One region of the Anaerobacillus alkaliphilus genome, then DNA from elsewhere that is predicted to be linked to it. Evidence: riboswitches for the same ligand, from Rfam matches in the RefSeq annotation. Region 1 holds a riboswitch; each other region holds the start of a gene.
The links. Region 1 has a riboswitch for cyclic di-GMP ahead of DS745_RS07380 (hypothetical protein). Riboswitches for the same ligand answer to the same signal wherever they lie in the genome.

Region 1 (4,293 bases):
CTGATGAGTTGATTATGACCAGTTAAAGAAGCATCAAACTCGAAGGGTTTCTTTAGGATCTCCCCATAAAAAGTACAAATCATAGCTTTATGCGTATATTTAGCAGCATCTACCGCTACTATTAAAATATTTTCCAAGCCAGCTGTTTGAAGAAACTTAGCCCATCGACTTCCCTTTTTTCCTTGAATATGGTTCAATAATGTGTATACCATCGTTTCATCTCCTTGTGGTGAGGGGTTTTGGAAGTTCTGTGATAGGTCCTTCCATTGTACATGAAAACGATGGTATTTTTTATTTAGCCCAACTATTTATTATACTAGGCACCAGATTTACCAGATCTATATCTCATTTTTAACATTTAGAATTTTCATAGCTTTTTCTCGATGATCTAATAAATCTAACCACCATGCACGAAACAATGCATGCTTTAAATTTTTTCTTGTTATATAACTCATAGGTTTATCCTGCTTTAAGTAAGTTCGAAGAACACGAGAATGGGGACAAATTGCCAGTGCAATTTCAATTAAAACCTCGTCTGGTTGACCTTCAAGGAGCGAACCAAACGATTTCTTAGGCTTACCATTTAAAAATTCTCGGATAGCTTTTGCTATTCGTAACTCAGCTATATTTCGAATTTGCGCAGCACGAGAACTGGAAATTCCAAATTGTTCTCCCATTTGATCAAGTGTTAACTTCTCACCTTTCAATCTATACTGAAAATCTAGTATCGTTTTTTCTCGTTCATTTAAACAGTCTCTATAATGAAGATAAACCTGAATAAACCTCTTGTATTCTTCTGAAGTTGGTTCCTTAAGAAAAGGGTAGTAAGGCTTTAATTTACCAATCTTAGGTTTATAAGATGGACCATAAATTGAACCTATCATATCTAAATAAAAAAGCATATCTTCTTTGGTAATCTCTATTTCCCCCATAAAAATACCACCTCTGCTTAAAAAGTATATTACGATATGCATAAATATTTTAGCATAGTTTATTTAATCTTCAGCCAACTTTCAAATCCCGCTGCCTTCACTTTCTTAAATACTATCGACTTATAGGAGAAGGCCCACCTGCATCACGTAAAATACAAAATGGCTTGAATATAATGCTTAAAGAGGAAGTTTCCTGCTTTACCTTCATTCTAAGCAAATCAGTAACTTCCCAAAATTTCATTCTCTATAACTGAGCATGTTCTCTTTTAACTTTTTATTCCGCTCATCCTCTTTCAACTTCGAGTTCCAGTATTCAACAAATGCTGTATAACCCTGCTTTTTCATAAAATAAGGCAAGAGTTGCTCACCACGGAGTTTGTATGACTGAATATTTGTCACACCATCCCGATAAGCCTTCTCCATTCGATGGTTGCCATCGATAATATTAAACTCGCCTGGCTGGACCTCCGCCTGAATGACCGGTTTATTTACATCAACTGTCGGCAAGTGTTCTTCATTTACAGATGCATGGTAATGAGTCTCGAACCAACTACCCACATCAATTGTTTCCTTCTCAACTTTTAGTGTTCCATCGTGAATATGTTCAGTTATCCTCGATATATTAAAATTAAAAATGCCGTTCGGAAAAAATTCATCACCTTCATAAGAAGGAAGCGGAGTATATTCTTCGTTTAATTTGATCTGTCTCTTATGTCTCATCTGAACCTTCCTTTTACTGAATTTTACTATAATATAAGAAACTTTCTCACACAGTTAAATCGGGTGTAGCGCATTTTTAAGTTTACTATAAAACGTAAATCATTTTTATATAAAGACAAATTTGTTAAGTTACCAGCGTATGCTACATAAAGGGAATTTTGGTCTTTGTTTCGTTACAGGTTAGTTTTCTGAACCACTACCTTATATGGCACAAATCAAATGAATGTAGGTCTACCTAACCACAAAAGTCGATATTGCATATAGGTAATTTTGCTTATATAATCAATTTAAGTAGTTATTCTCCAATAAGTAACATACATACAAAAATTGAAAAAGGCAAACCCATTGAAAAGTGGCGACGCAAAACTAAAGGGGCTAAGATCTGTTGATTAAGCCAGCCAGTTACCGATTATTTGATAGTTTTCTTGACTAATCGACTATTCGGTTAGTCTTTTTGCTTTTGGTAGAATTTCTATCCCGAACTATACTTATTTAAAAAAATCTAGGTTTTTTATATTAAATATTAACCTTTTAAACAATTACACTTGAAACAAGATTTTGTAAGTTTCCCCTTTTAAAATATATAAAGCTAATCCATAAGGAGTGATTGTTATGCCAGCTATTGCTAGTGTTGAAGAACTAAATCAGGCACACCTCCGGTTAAAAGGTATCCGAAATGAAAACCCTGACTTCTATGAAAAGCTACAGGACCTTTTTCATCGTGCAAACCATTTAAATATCAGACCTGGCTACATCTGTAGAACTATTACTGAAGATGATGTTGAGAAGTATCTACCAAACCATTTAACCAAACCAAAAATCCAGAGTTTTAACTTCCTTATATATCAGTTAAAACATCAATTTCGATTAGAATACAAAATGTTTTATGATTTTCTCATCGAACACCGATATGTTGGCTACGAGAATATTAGAAAATTACTTTTCGGAGTACCTCCGGAGTTAGTTAAAGACGGGTATTACCTATAATTTGATTACAATAGAAATAACCGCTAATCCATTAATCGTGGGAGCGGTTATTTCTATTTTGCTCAAGTTCTTGCCTTCTCTTTATCGACAAATTTCGGGTAGTGACAGGCACCTCCCTCCGCTCAAAGGGAATATTTGCTACTAAATTTACTGTACGAACATAGGTTGAACCGTCCCAATTCTATTACCCTAATAAAATATAATTATGATTACTCTGAGTGGAATAGAGTATCATCGATTTGGTAACATTGGGTATTTTGGGGTCCATATCGAATTGAAAATTTCTTTAATTTTGAAGAAAGTGATGGAGTCTGGAACAGTGTAACAAAAACAAACGGAAGAAGCTATTTTGGCTTACGTTAATAGATTGCGAGATATAGTCTGCTAACAACAGATTGGTGTTGACAGGAAATAATTTCTAGTAATAAGATTAATATGGTCTTTTATTAGATTAAAGAGATCAGGTAAATAAATATGAGCTTTGAGGAGAATTGCATGAGAAAGTATTTATATGGATTTTTAATAACTGTGATAATTTGTGGAGGTCTGGCTTTTCTAAGCCTAACCAACAATGAAGAAAAAGTAGCAACTGCTGCTACAATAATGGAAAGTAATCAGGTAGCTATATACAATGATTTACAGTCTGTTCGCTGGGCAGAGTCAAGTATTGTATCTTTAACGGAAAGAGGAACTATATCAGGAATTGGGGCGGGAGCATTTGGACCTACCCAAAAAATTACTAGAGCACAAGCTGCAACGTTATTAGTTAGAGAATTATATCCTCATTTATTAAATAACTCATCTGTAAAATATACGAGTGAGTTTAAGGATATCGGAAACAACCATTACTTTATTCGAGAAATATCTATCGCTAATGAAAAAGGTCTAATGTCAGGATATTCTGACGGGACATTCAGACCAAATCAGCCTATTAGTCGCACAGAAACTGCGGTAATTCTTGCTAGACCCTATATTAAACTTTCTGGAAGGAAAGAGGTTACATTTAAAGATTTACATGAAGCAAACTGGGCAAAAGGAAGTATTCGTCAATTAGCTTCTAATAACTTAATAGCTGGTTACTCTCCTGAAAGATTTGGGCCTAATCAAGCCGTTACAAGAGCGGAATTTGCTGTGTTTTTAAAGAGGGTTATAGATTTTAGTCCAATGCAATTTAACGGCGTTTTGTCAGGAACTGTACCTTATTCAGGAAACGTAGTTCATGTAACAACAGAAGAGGGCATCATTCCTGTAGAATTAGCTGGGTTTGAATACGCAAGTGTTGCTGATATGGAAGCCGGAATGACTGATATATTCGACAACTATATCCGAGAAAATTTCAAAAACAAAGCAGTAAGGGTCGAAATTGAGCCTTCTAAAAATGATTATAAATTGCATTATACGATTGGCTACATTTGGGTTAAAGAAGGCAACGAGGAAATCCTTTTAAATTTAGCTTTACTAAAAGCTGAAATTCCGACTCGGAGATCAAGGGAATTTTCATCAAGGTATAAATACTATGATTTAGTGACAAATTATAGGTAAAACAATTCGTATTATGTCTAGTACTGATAAGGAGAGTTAATCTGCTGCTGTACTATCATTTACCAATAAGAAAAAGTCCACAGAAGAACATTTCTTTTGTGGACTTTTTCTT
Region 2 (4,293 bases), on a different contig from region 1:
AAGGGCTGTTGCTAAGATTGTTGCTGTAATAATGATTGCTTTTAAACTTCGCTTTGGTTTTTGTGGAAGTAGATTAATATCAACAAGCATTCGTTACACCTCTTTTAAAAGCAAGCCAAGTGGTAAATGGTAACGATAAGGAATGCTTTCACCTTTTGTTAATTTAAACTCATCATCCGTTAAAGAAATGATGTTTATACTGGTCATTTCTGCTAGCTTCTCTTTAATATAATCTAAATAAGGGTGATCACCAGTAACTAAAATTTTCGTTACTTCAGCATTACCTTGATTTATCGAAAATTTATAAAAGTTGATGACACGTTCTATCTCTAAGAAGTTGTCTTGCAAATTGCCAGTCATCTTCTCGACGTTTTGACAATAAATCGCTAGATCTCCATTATCGTCTAATTTCTCTGACCACAAATTGTCAAGATCAACGATGTTTAAATGCCTCATAAACACCGGTTTATGCTGATGAAAAATGCTGAGATTAATAGAGTTAATAGAAACTTGCAGCAATAAAAGGTGTTCATTAGGTTTAGATAGGTCTAAATAATGATACAGCCGATAAGAGGCCAACGAAGATAAATCAGCAACTACTGGTTTTAACTGGACTGTCTCTAACAACTGCTCATATTCTAGTACCGTTTTTTCGGGCGAAGCAAAAAGTAATATCTCTTTTTTATCCTCTATTTCACCAAGTATGTGATAGTCAAAGATTGGATCCTCAAATGGCAAATGAATGGATGTGCCAATTTCAAAAAATAGATAGCCTTTTATTTCATCATCAGCAACGTCTTTAGGGATAGAAACCTTGCGAAACAGAACGGTCGAATCAGGTACAAGAAAATTAACGTTGCGTTTCTTGAGACCCCAGTTTTCAACGCATTCCTCTAAGATATTGATTAAACTGTCTCTATTGACAATCTTTCCATCACGAATAAGCCCAGCAGGAAGGTATCTTTCACCAAACTCCTTAATAGACTGAAGATTGTTCGCTTTACTATCAACGTAACGAATCACATGATCCTTTATGATGATATTTACTGGTGGTTTCTTACCAAAAAGAAATGCCATTCATTCTTCCCCCTAAAACATATACGTCTACTATATTATATCGCTTTTTATGAAAAGGTTAATAGTGTAAGATACCAGCCAATAACTTCCTGTCCAAAAAAATAAGCTATAAGAGCCCCAACAGCAATAAATGGACCAAAAGGAATTGGTTTCCCTCTTTTTACTTTTTTCAAAAGGATACCAACTAAACCAACAATTGAACCTAAAAAGGCTGCAAAAAACAAGGTCAAGAGTGTTGCTTGAAGACCTAAAGCAATTCCAAGCACTCCAAACAACTTGATATCTCCCCCGCCCATGCCACCTTTCGAAACAACAGCGATGGCGTAGAGAAGGAAAAAGCCAACGAAAGCACCGGCAATTGGACTCCACCACGGATCCATTGGCCCAAGTACTCTGCCTAAAATGAATAAAGGCAGGAAAAATAACAGGACACGGTCTGGAATAATCATATAATGAAGATCAGAAACAAAGATGATAATTAATAATGAAATAAGTAAAAGTGCGATAAGTAATTCGAATGACCAGCCAACAAAGATTGGCGAGATTGCAAACAATATACCTGTCGTTAATTCAAAAACAGGATAAATTGGTGATATCCTCGTTTTACAATGACGACATTTGCCACGAAAAGCTAGATATGAGAATACTGGAAAAAGGTCGATAAAACGAAGCCGCTCATTGCACGAAGGGCAATGAGACGGCGGTTTCAATATTGACTGACCTTTAGGTATTCGTAATCCAACTACGTTGTAAAATGACCCTAGGATGAGACCTAGGAGGAAAAGGTAGATGTGGAGTATGATTTCCATGGGATCAAGTCCTTTTAACTATCTAAGTTATTTAAATTTAACTATTTTACTTGTGTTCTATCTAAGCTAGCCTCTGCAACTGGATTATCACCATCTCTAACTCCTCGAGTACCATTAAATAATCTAACTGTGTATTCATACTGATTAGTAGTAGTATTTCTAGTAACCACAACGTAAGAAGCTCCTCGGTCATTTGCGCTTGTTCCGTATAAGGTTTTAGCATCTGTTGCATCTGCCATCATTGAATACGTTCCGTTATCAGGATCTTTTGGTAATTCAATGTAACCTTGCTTAACAAGATATCTAAGAGATATTTTTAATCCATCTGTATGATTTGCTTGAGTTTGCAATGCTTTCTCTGATGTCATCGCCAACTTGGCAGCACTTATCATTTGCGTAGCATTTGCCACATGCGCATCCTTCTTACTATTATCAATCAATCCCCCAACACTTGGTACTGCAATTGCAGCGATAATTCCTAAAATAACTACTACTACTAGTAACTCAATTAATGTTAAACCACGTTGATCTTTTAATCTTTTTAACATGTTAAATCCCTCGCTTTTTAAGTTTGTTAGTAAATATAAAAAAACCACTCACGATTACTCAATCCCTATCTGCAGTTTTAATTAGGAGGATATTTCTTATGATGTAAAATGATAGCTTGTCCTTCTATTTAACTGGTTTTAGCTCATGAATAATTGTAAACTGGCCGGTTGCACTACTAGCTCCAGATCATCAAAGTGCCCATATTGTAGATGATCTTTCTTCACTTCCAAGTCTATTGTACTACAAAAATTAGATACATTGTACTATTTTTCTACTATTTTCACTAAATTTCGGAATAGATTTGAAACATCGGTACCATGATCGCAATAACGATTGTACCAACGATGGCCGCTAAGAACACAATCATTAATGGCTCGATTAAAGACTTTAACCGATCAGTGGCATTTTCTACTTCTGTTTCATAAAAATCGGCGACTTTTGATAACATTTGATCTAGAGAACCTGTTTCTTCGCCAATCGCAATCATCTGAACAACTAAAGGTGGAAACACCCAATGATCTCGCATCGGCTCAGTTAATGGCAAACCGGCCTCTAATGATCTTCGTGATTTTTGCAATGTTCTTGCAATCACTTCATTTTCGACGACTTTCTCGACAATCGCAATTGCTTGTAAAATTGGTACAGAACTTGAAAATAATGAACTTAATGTTCGTGCCATTCGGGCCAGTGCTGCCTTTTGTAGCATTTTTCCGAAGATTGGCAGTCTAAGAATTGCAAAATCTAAATAGTATTTACTAGTTGGTTTGCTTTTGACTACTAGGAAGGCTACATAGAGCCCGATTGCTAGGATAATAAACAGCCACCAAGACGATTGAACAAACTCACTTGCACTTAAGACAAATACAGTAATTGCAGGTAATTCACCACCAAAGCTAAGCAACATATTAGCGAACGTTGGTACAACCGTTGTTAAGAGAAAGATCACAACAAATATCGCTATGAACCCAATAACTGTCGGATATGCCATCGCAGAGAATACCTTTTGCCTTGTTTGGTACTGCTTTTCAAAGTGATCAGCAAGACGTTCTAATGCTTCATCAATCGTTCCACTTGCTTCTCCAGCGCGCATCATATTAATAAACATCGGCGGAAAGATCTTTTTATGCTTTGCCGCACTATCTGAAAATGGATTTCCAGCGCGAATATCTTCCTCAACTTCTGCAAGTGCTTTCCTTAGGTATTTACTCTCCGTTTGCTTAGACAAAATATTCGTTGCATCAACTAAGGTGACACCTGCTTTTAACAGGGTTGAAAACTGTCGCAAATAAATGACAAAATCTTGGTATTTAACAGGGTTTCCGATGACTATATCTTTCCGGAAGACCGATTCCTTTACTTCCGAAATTTGAGTGACTGCAACACCACGTTCTCGTAATTTTGCTATTACATCTCGCTTCGTGTTGCCATTAATCATTCCTGTTTGCTTTTTTCCAGAACGAGTACGACCTTCAAATTGAAATTGTGCCATCTTACTGCTCCCTTTCTACTAGGTAAGGAGCTGCAACTTCTTTTGAGATCAACTCTTGCTGTATTAAGCTCTTGATCGACATTTCTAATGTATGCATCCCGTTTGCTTTACTTGTTTGCATAATATTATGGATTTGATGGATCTTTTCATTTCGGATTAAATTGGCAATCGCCGAGTTATTGATTAAAATTTCAGTTGCTGCACAACGTCCTGTTTTATCTATTGTTGGGAATAATCGTTGAGAGACGATCGCTTTTAATACAGACGCTAATTGAATTCGAATTTGCGGTTGTTGACTTGGCGGAAATACATCAATGACTCGGTCTATGGTTGCAGGAGCATCAGTTGTATGTAATGTTCCTAAAACTA
Region 3 (4,293 bases), on a different contig from region 1:
AGGATCAAGGTCTTATGTTTGAAGAACTTTCGGTCCTTGTAGATATGCTTCAGGCTTATGAAGATGCGCAAGGTTTTACCTATGCCGATAGCACGCAAGAAATCAGCGAGAAATTAGTGAAGGCCGACGAGGAAGTTTTAACTTCATTTATCTTTAGTGAGAGGAATCCAATTTTTCATAGCAAGAGGGGTGGGTACTAATGTTTACATCAATTGACTATTTAAAATTGGGCAATGAGCGGCAACGAAGAGCGTACGATGCGATCCAAAAGGTAGGGATCATGGATAATCTCGCTATTTACACCCCGATCCTATGTGGAACTTTACCGATTGGAATTGATGTAGATGGTTCTGATCTAGACATCATTATGGAAGTTCATAATTTCAGTAGATTTAGAGAGCAAGTGAAAGATTTATACAGTCACCTCGATAATTATCGACTAAAGGAAGTAATAATTAGAGATGTACCCGTCGTAAAAGCCAATTTTTTATTTGAGGGATATGAGTTTGAATTGTTTGGTCAACCGCAGCCTGTTTTCGAACAAAACGCTTACCTTCATATGATAATTGAAGACCAACTAATAAAATGCATCCCTACCTTGAGAGATCAAGTTATCAGCTTGAAACAGCGGGGATATAAAACTGAGCCAGCTTTTTGTAAAGTATTAGGTTTAGATGAAAGTGATCCTTATCTATCTCTGATCAATTACGGTAGGAATATCTGTTTGATTTAAAAGGTAACTATTCCCAGTCGGCAATAAAGTCTATTTTACAAGTATTGTTAATGATAAAATACTTGTAAGCATGGGAGGGTTACAGATGAAAAAATACATACTAGTGCTAATAATGGTCGTAGTTTCTATTATTGGACAAGGAGCAGAAGTCTCAGCAAATGATCAAACGCTGTCTTTTCCAGATCCTAACTTAGAAAGAGCTATTAGGATTCAACTAAAAATGCCGGAAGGACCGATTACTAAGGAGGACGTAGAGAAAGTTACTGAACTAAACATTGAAGGTAGCACCGATACGCTAGAAGGAATTCAGCATTTACAAAATGTAAAGACATTAATCATAAACCATTCGATCTCTCAAGAGGATCTTAAATTAGTGGTTGGTTTAAAAAAGATAAACCATCTATCTATAGATACTAGAAGGATCAGTGATTTGCAGCTCTTACATGAGCTTCCGAAACTACAAAAACTGTCAATTTATGGATCTGAGGTACGTGACTTAGCACCAGTTCTAAATCTATCGGGAATAGAGTCATTAACGTTAGCAGCCATTCCTTTAAGTGACTTAGGTTTTCTAGTACAGATGGATTTGAGGGAATTAGTTTTAGTTGGAAACGGGCTAGAAGATCTAAAGGGTATTGAACAATTAGCCTCATTAGAAGGAGTTTCAATATGGCATAACCCAATAAAGGATTTTACTCCGTTAGAAGAGCTTCCAAATTTACAACAATTGTTACTGTATGATTACGAATTAAGAGGTAATCTTGATTTAAACCAAATTAGTAAACTAACAACATTAAGAAGTCTTAGTTTGGTTTTCATGGGCATTAAAGATATACGTCCACTTGCTTCTCTTGTTCATTTAGAAGAGTTAGATGTGAGTCAAAATAGTATAAGAAACTTATCACCGTTAGCGTCATTGACAAACCTTAAAAATCTAAATCTATCAAGTAACTTTATTCAGGATATCAACGATTTGCGATTGTTAAGAGAACTCACGGTTCTTGATATATCGTCGAATTCAATTTCGAACATCACTGTTTTGAAGGAACTTCAAGAATTACAATACTTGAAGTTTAGTTACAATCGCGTAGAGAGTATTGATCCATTAAAATATCTATTAAACTTGGAAACTATTTATGCAGACAGTAATAATATTCGTATTCTGACGCCATTAAATACGCTTCCAAGCCTGAAAACTGTATTTATCTTTAATAATCCTCTCTCTGGTAAAGAAACCGTAGAGATGATTAAGCGTCTACAGCAAAATGGTGTTGCTTTTTGGCATTCCAAAATTTATCTTCAAACGGAAATGATGTTTTGGCTTAATCAACCCAGTTGGTTACTAAACGGGAAAAATGCTGTTTTAGATCATCCACCATATCTAAAAAATAACCGTACGCTTGTCCCGATTAGGGTAATTAGTGAAGCTTTTGGAGCACATGTTCATTGGGATCCAAATGCAAAAACAGTGACGATAAAAAATGGTGGTAACACGATCGTATTAACTGTTAATGACCAACACGTACTGGTCAACGGTCAAAAGAGGTTAATCGATGTTGCACCAGAAATTAATAATGGTCGGACTTTTGTTCCAATTCGTTTTGTTTCCGAACAGTTCGGTGCCAAGGTCAACTATCAAGCCTCATCTCGAAGTATTATCATTGAAAAATAACTACTTCCGAATTTATTAATTTGAACTTGTACGAGAGGCTAGATTAATATAAAATATTGGTAATATTAAGATATTCATGGTAAAGTATTGGTAGGTCTATTTTACTAAATTTCTAATTAAATAAGAAACGTTCGGGCAAACCAACAGAAATGTTGGGACGCAAAACTATAGGGGCTACAACATTATGTTACGCCAGCCAGGTGCCGTTTTAGGAAAAACATCCTGACGGGTGTTTTTTTTGTTTTTAACGACATTCAATTTATTGATGCTTGAGTTAAACTTTGATCTTATTAATAGATGAAAGGAATTGTACGTAAATGAAAACACTCGATAAACAGGTACTAAATTCGCAGAATAACATATTAAAACAAATTGCAACGGGTAACGAATTAACAGTAATCCTAAAGAGTCTTGCTTTAGAAATAGAAACATTGATCACCGGTACTATTTGTTCAATCCTTCTTTACAACGAGCAAAATCAAACGTTGGAAAAAGGTGTTGGACCAAGCTTAGCTGATGCATATAATCAAGCGTTAGCTGGTACAAAGATTGGACCAGGAGTCGGATCATGTGGAACAGCTGCGTTTTTCATGGAAACAGTGATTGTTAAGGACATTGAAACCGATGACCGGTGGAAAAACTACAAATCGCTTGCGCTTTCCTATGGGTTAAAGGCTTGCTGGTCAAAACCGATCATTTCCTCTGAAGAAACCGTTCTGGGAACTTTTGCTCTCTATTACCGTGAAACCCGTGAACCGCTGAAAGACGAATTAGAACTATTAGAAGTGTTTGCTCACTTAGCTTCTATTGCTATTGAACAACGAAATACAGATAAGAAACTCTATGAAAGCGAAAAGAAATACCGACTGTTAGCTGAAAATGTATCAGACTTCGTGGGGATTATTGATCAGAAGGGCATTTTTGAGTATGCCTCATCTTCACATGAGAAGTATTTAGGATATACGTTGCGAGAGCTGATAGGCAAATCGATATTGGACTTTGTTCATCCCGATGATCTTCGTATTGTGAAAAGAAATTTGAAAAAGGTTCTTGAAAATCTTCAAGTAATAACCATTACTTCTCGCTTTTTACATAAACACGGCCACTGGGTGTATCTTCAAGGAAACTGTAACCCGATCATTGAAGAAGATAAGGTATGTCGTTTTGTTTATATGGCACGCGACATAACCGCACAGAAAACTGCCGAACAAGAACTTAACAAAGTACTAGTAGAGTTGGAGTCAACCCGACAAAAGTTTCATTCGTTATACCAAAATTCTTTAGATGCAATCTTTGAACTAGATCACAACGGTAAGCTTTTTAGTGTAAATCCAGCAGCGGAAACATTAACAGGGTATAGCAAAGAGGAGCTCTTAAGAATTAATAGTACAACGTTCATTGATGCCAATTCTTATCAAGAACTAGATCAAATTTTTACAGCAGTGAAACAAGGGAATGGACAACGAGTTGAAGGTGTGATTAATCATAAAGGTGGACATCAAGTGATCGTTGATATCAATATCGTTCCGATCTTTAAACACAATACTTCCGTTAGTGTGATGGCTTTCGTTAAAGATATTACAGACAAGAGAAAAGCTGAGAATGAAATCAAAGAGTTAGCCTATAAAGATCAATTAACAGGACTACCAAATCGTTATTTGTTCAGTTTGAAGCTTGAAGAGGCGATAAAAAGAGCGAGCGAGACGAAGTCGACATTAGGAGTCTTGTTTATTGATTTTGATAATTTCAAAACGATTAACGATACCCTAGGCCATCATGTTGGTGATTTATTGCTTCAAAGAGTTGTCTCGATTATGAGTTCCTGTTTGAGTGAAGGTGATGTCATCTCTCGGCAGGGCGGAGATGAGTTTTTATTACTTATCGAGAA

Region 2: it holds a riboswitch for cyclic di-GMP, as region 1 does, so the genes downstream of both, DS745_RS18895 (type II secretion system protein) here and DS745_RS07380 (hypothetical protein) in region 1, are expected to answer to the same signal.
Region 3: it holds a riboswitch for cyclic di-GMP, as region 1 does, so the genes downstream of both, DS745_RS20515 (EAL domain-containing protein) here and DS745_RS07380 (hypothetical protein) in region 1, are expected to answer to the same signal.

Annotation. Positions count from the first base shown of each region.
Region 1 is NZ_QOUX01000026.1:77,504-81,796, forward strand. It holds gene DS745_RS07365 (IS110 family RNA-guided transposase) at 1-212, opposite strand, end outside; gene DS745_RS07370 (sigma factor-like helix-turn-helix DNA-binding protein) at 339-932, opposite strand; gene DS745_RS07375 (hypothetical protein) at 1,170-1,652, opposite strand; cyclic di-GMP riboswitch class I at 1,978-2,062, shown strand; gene DS745_RS07380 (hypothetical protein) at 2,265-2,639, shown strand; gene DS745_RS07385 (S-layer homology domain-containing protein) at 3,135-4,181, shown strand.
Region 2 is NZ_QOUX01000046.1:745,381-749,673, forward strand. It holds gene DS745_RS18880 (hypothetical protein) at 1-90, opposite strand, end outside; gene pilM (type IV pilus biogenesis protein PilM) at 94-1,077, opposite strand; gene DS745_RS18890 (prepilin peptidase) at 1,125-1,886, opposite strand; gene DS745_RS18895 (type II secretion system protein) at 1,928-2,434, opposite strand; cyclic di-GMP riboswitch class II at 2,589-2,672, opposite strand; gene DS745_RS18900 (type II secretion system F family protein) at 2,719-3,924, opposite strand; gene DS745_RS18905 (type IV pilus twitching motility protein PilT) at 3,926-4,293, opposite strand, start outside.
Region 3 is NZ_QOUX01000047.1:12,294-16,586, forward strand. It holds gene DS745_RS20500 (hypothetical protein) at 1-200, shown strand, start outside; gene DS745_RS20505 (DUF4269 domain-containing protein) at 200-733, shown strand; gene DS745_RS20510 (stalk domain-containing protein) at 819-2,405, shown strand; cyclic di-GMP riboswitch class I at 2,530-2,613, shown strand; gene DS745_RS20515 (EAL domain-containing protein) at 2,723-4,293, shown strand, end outside.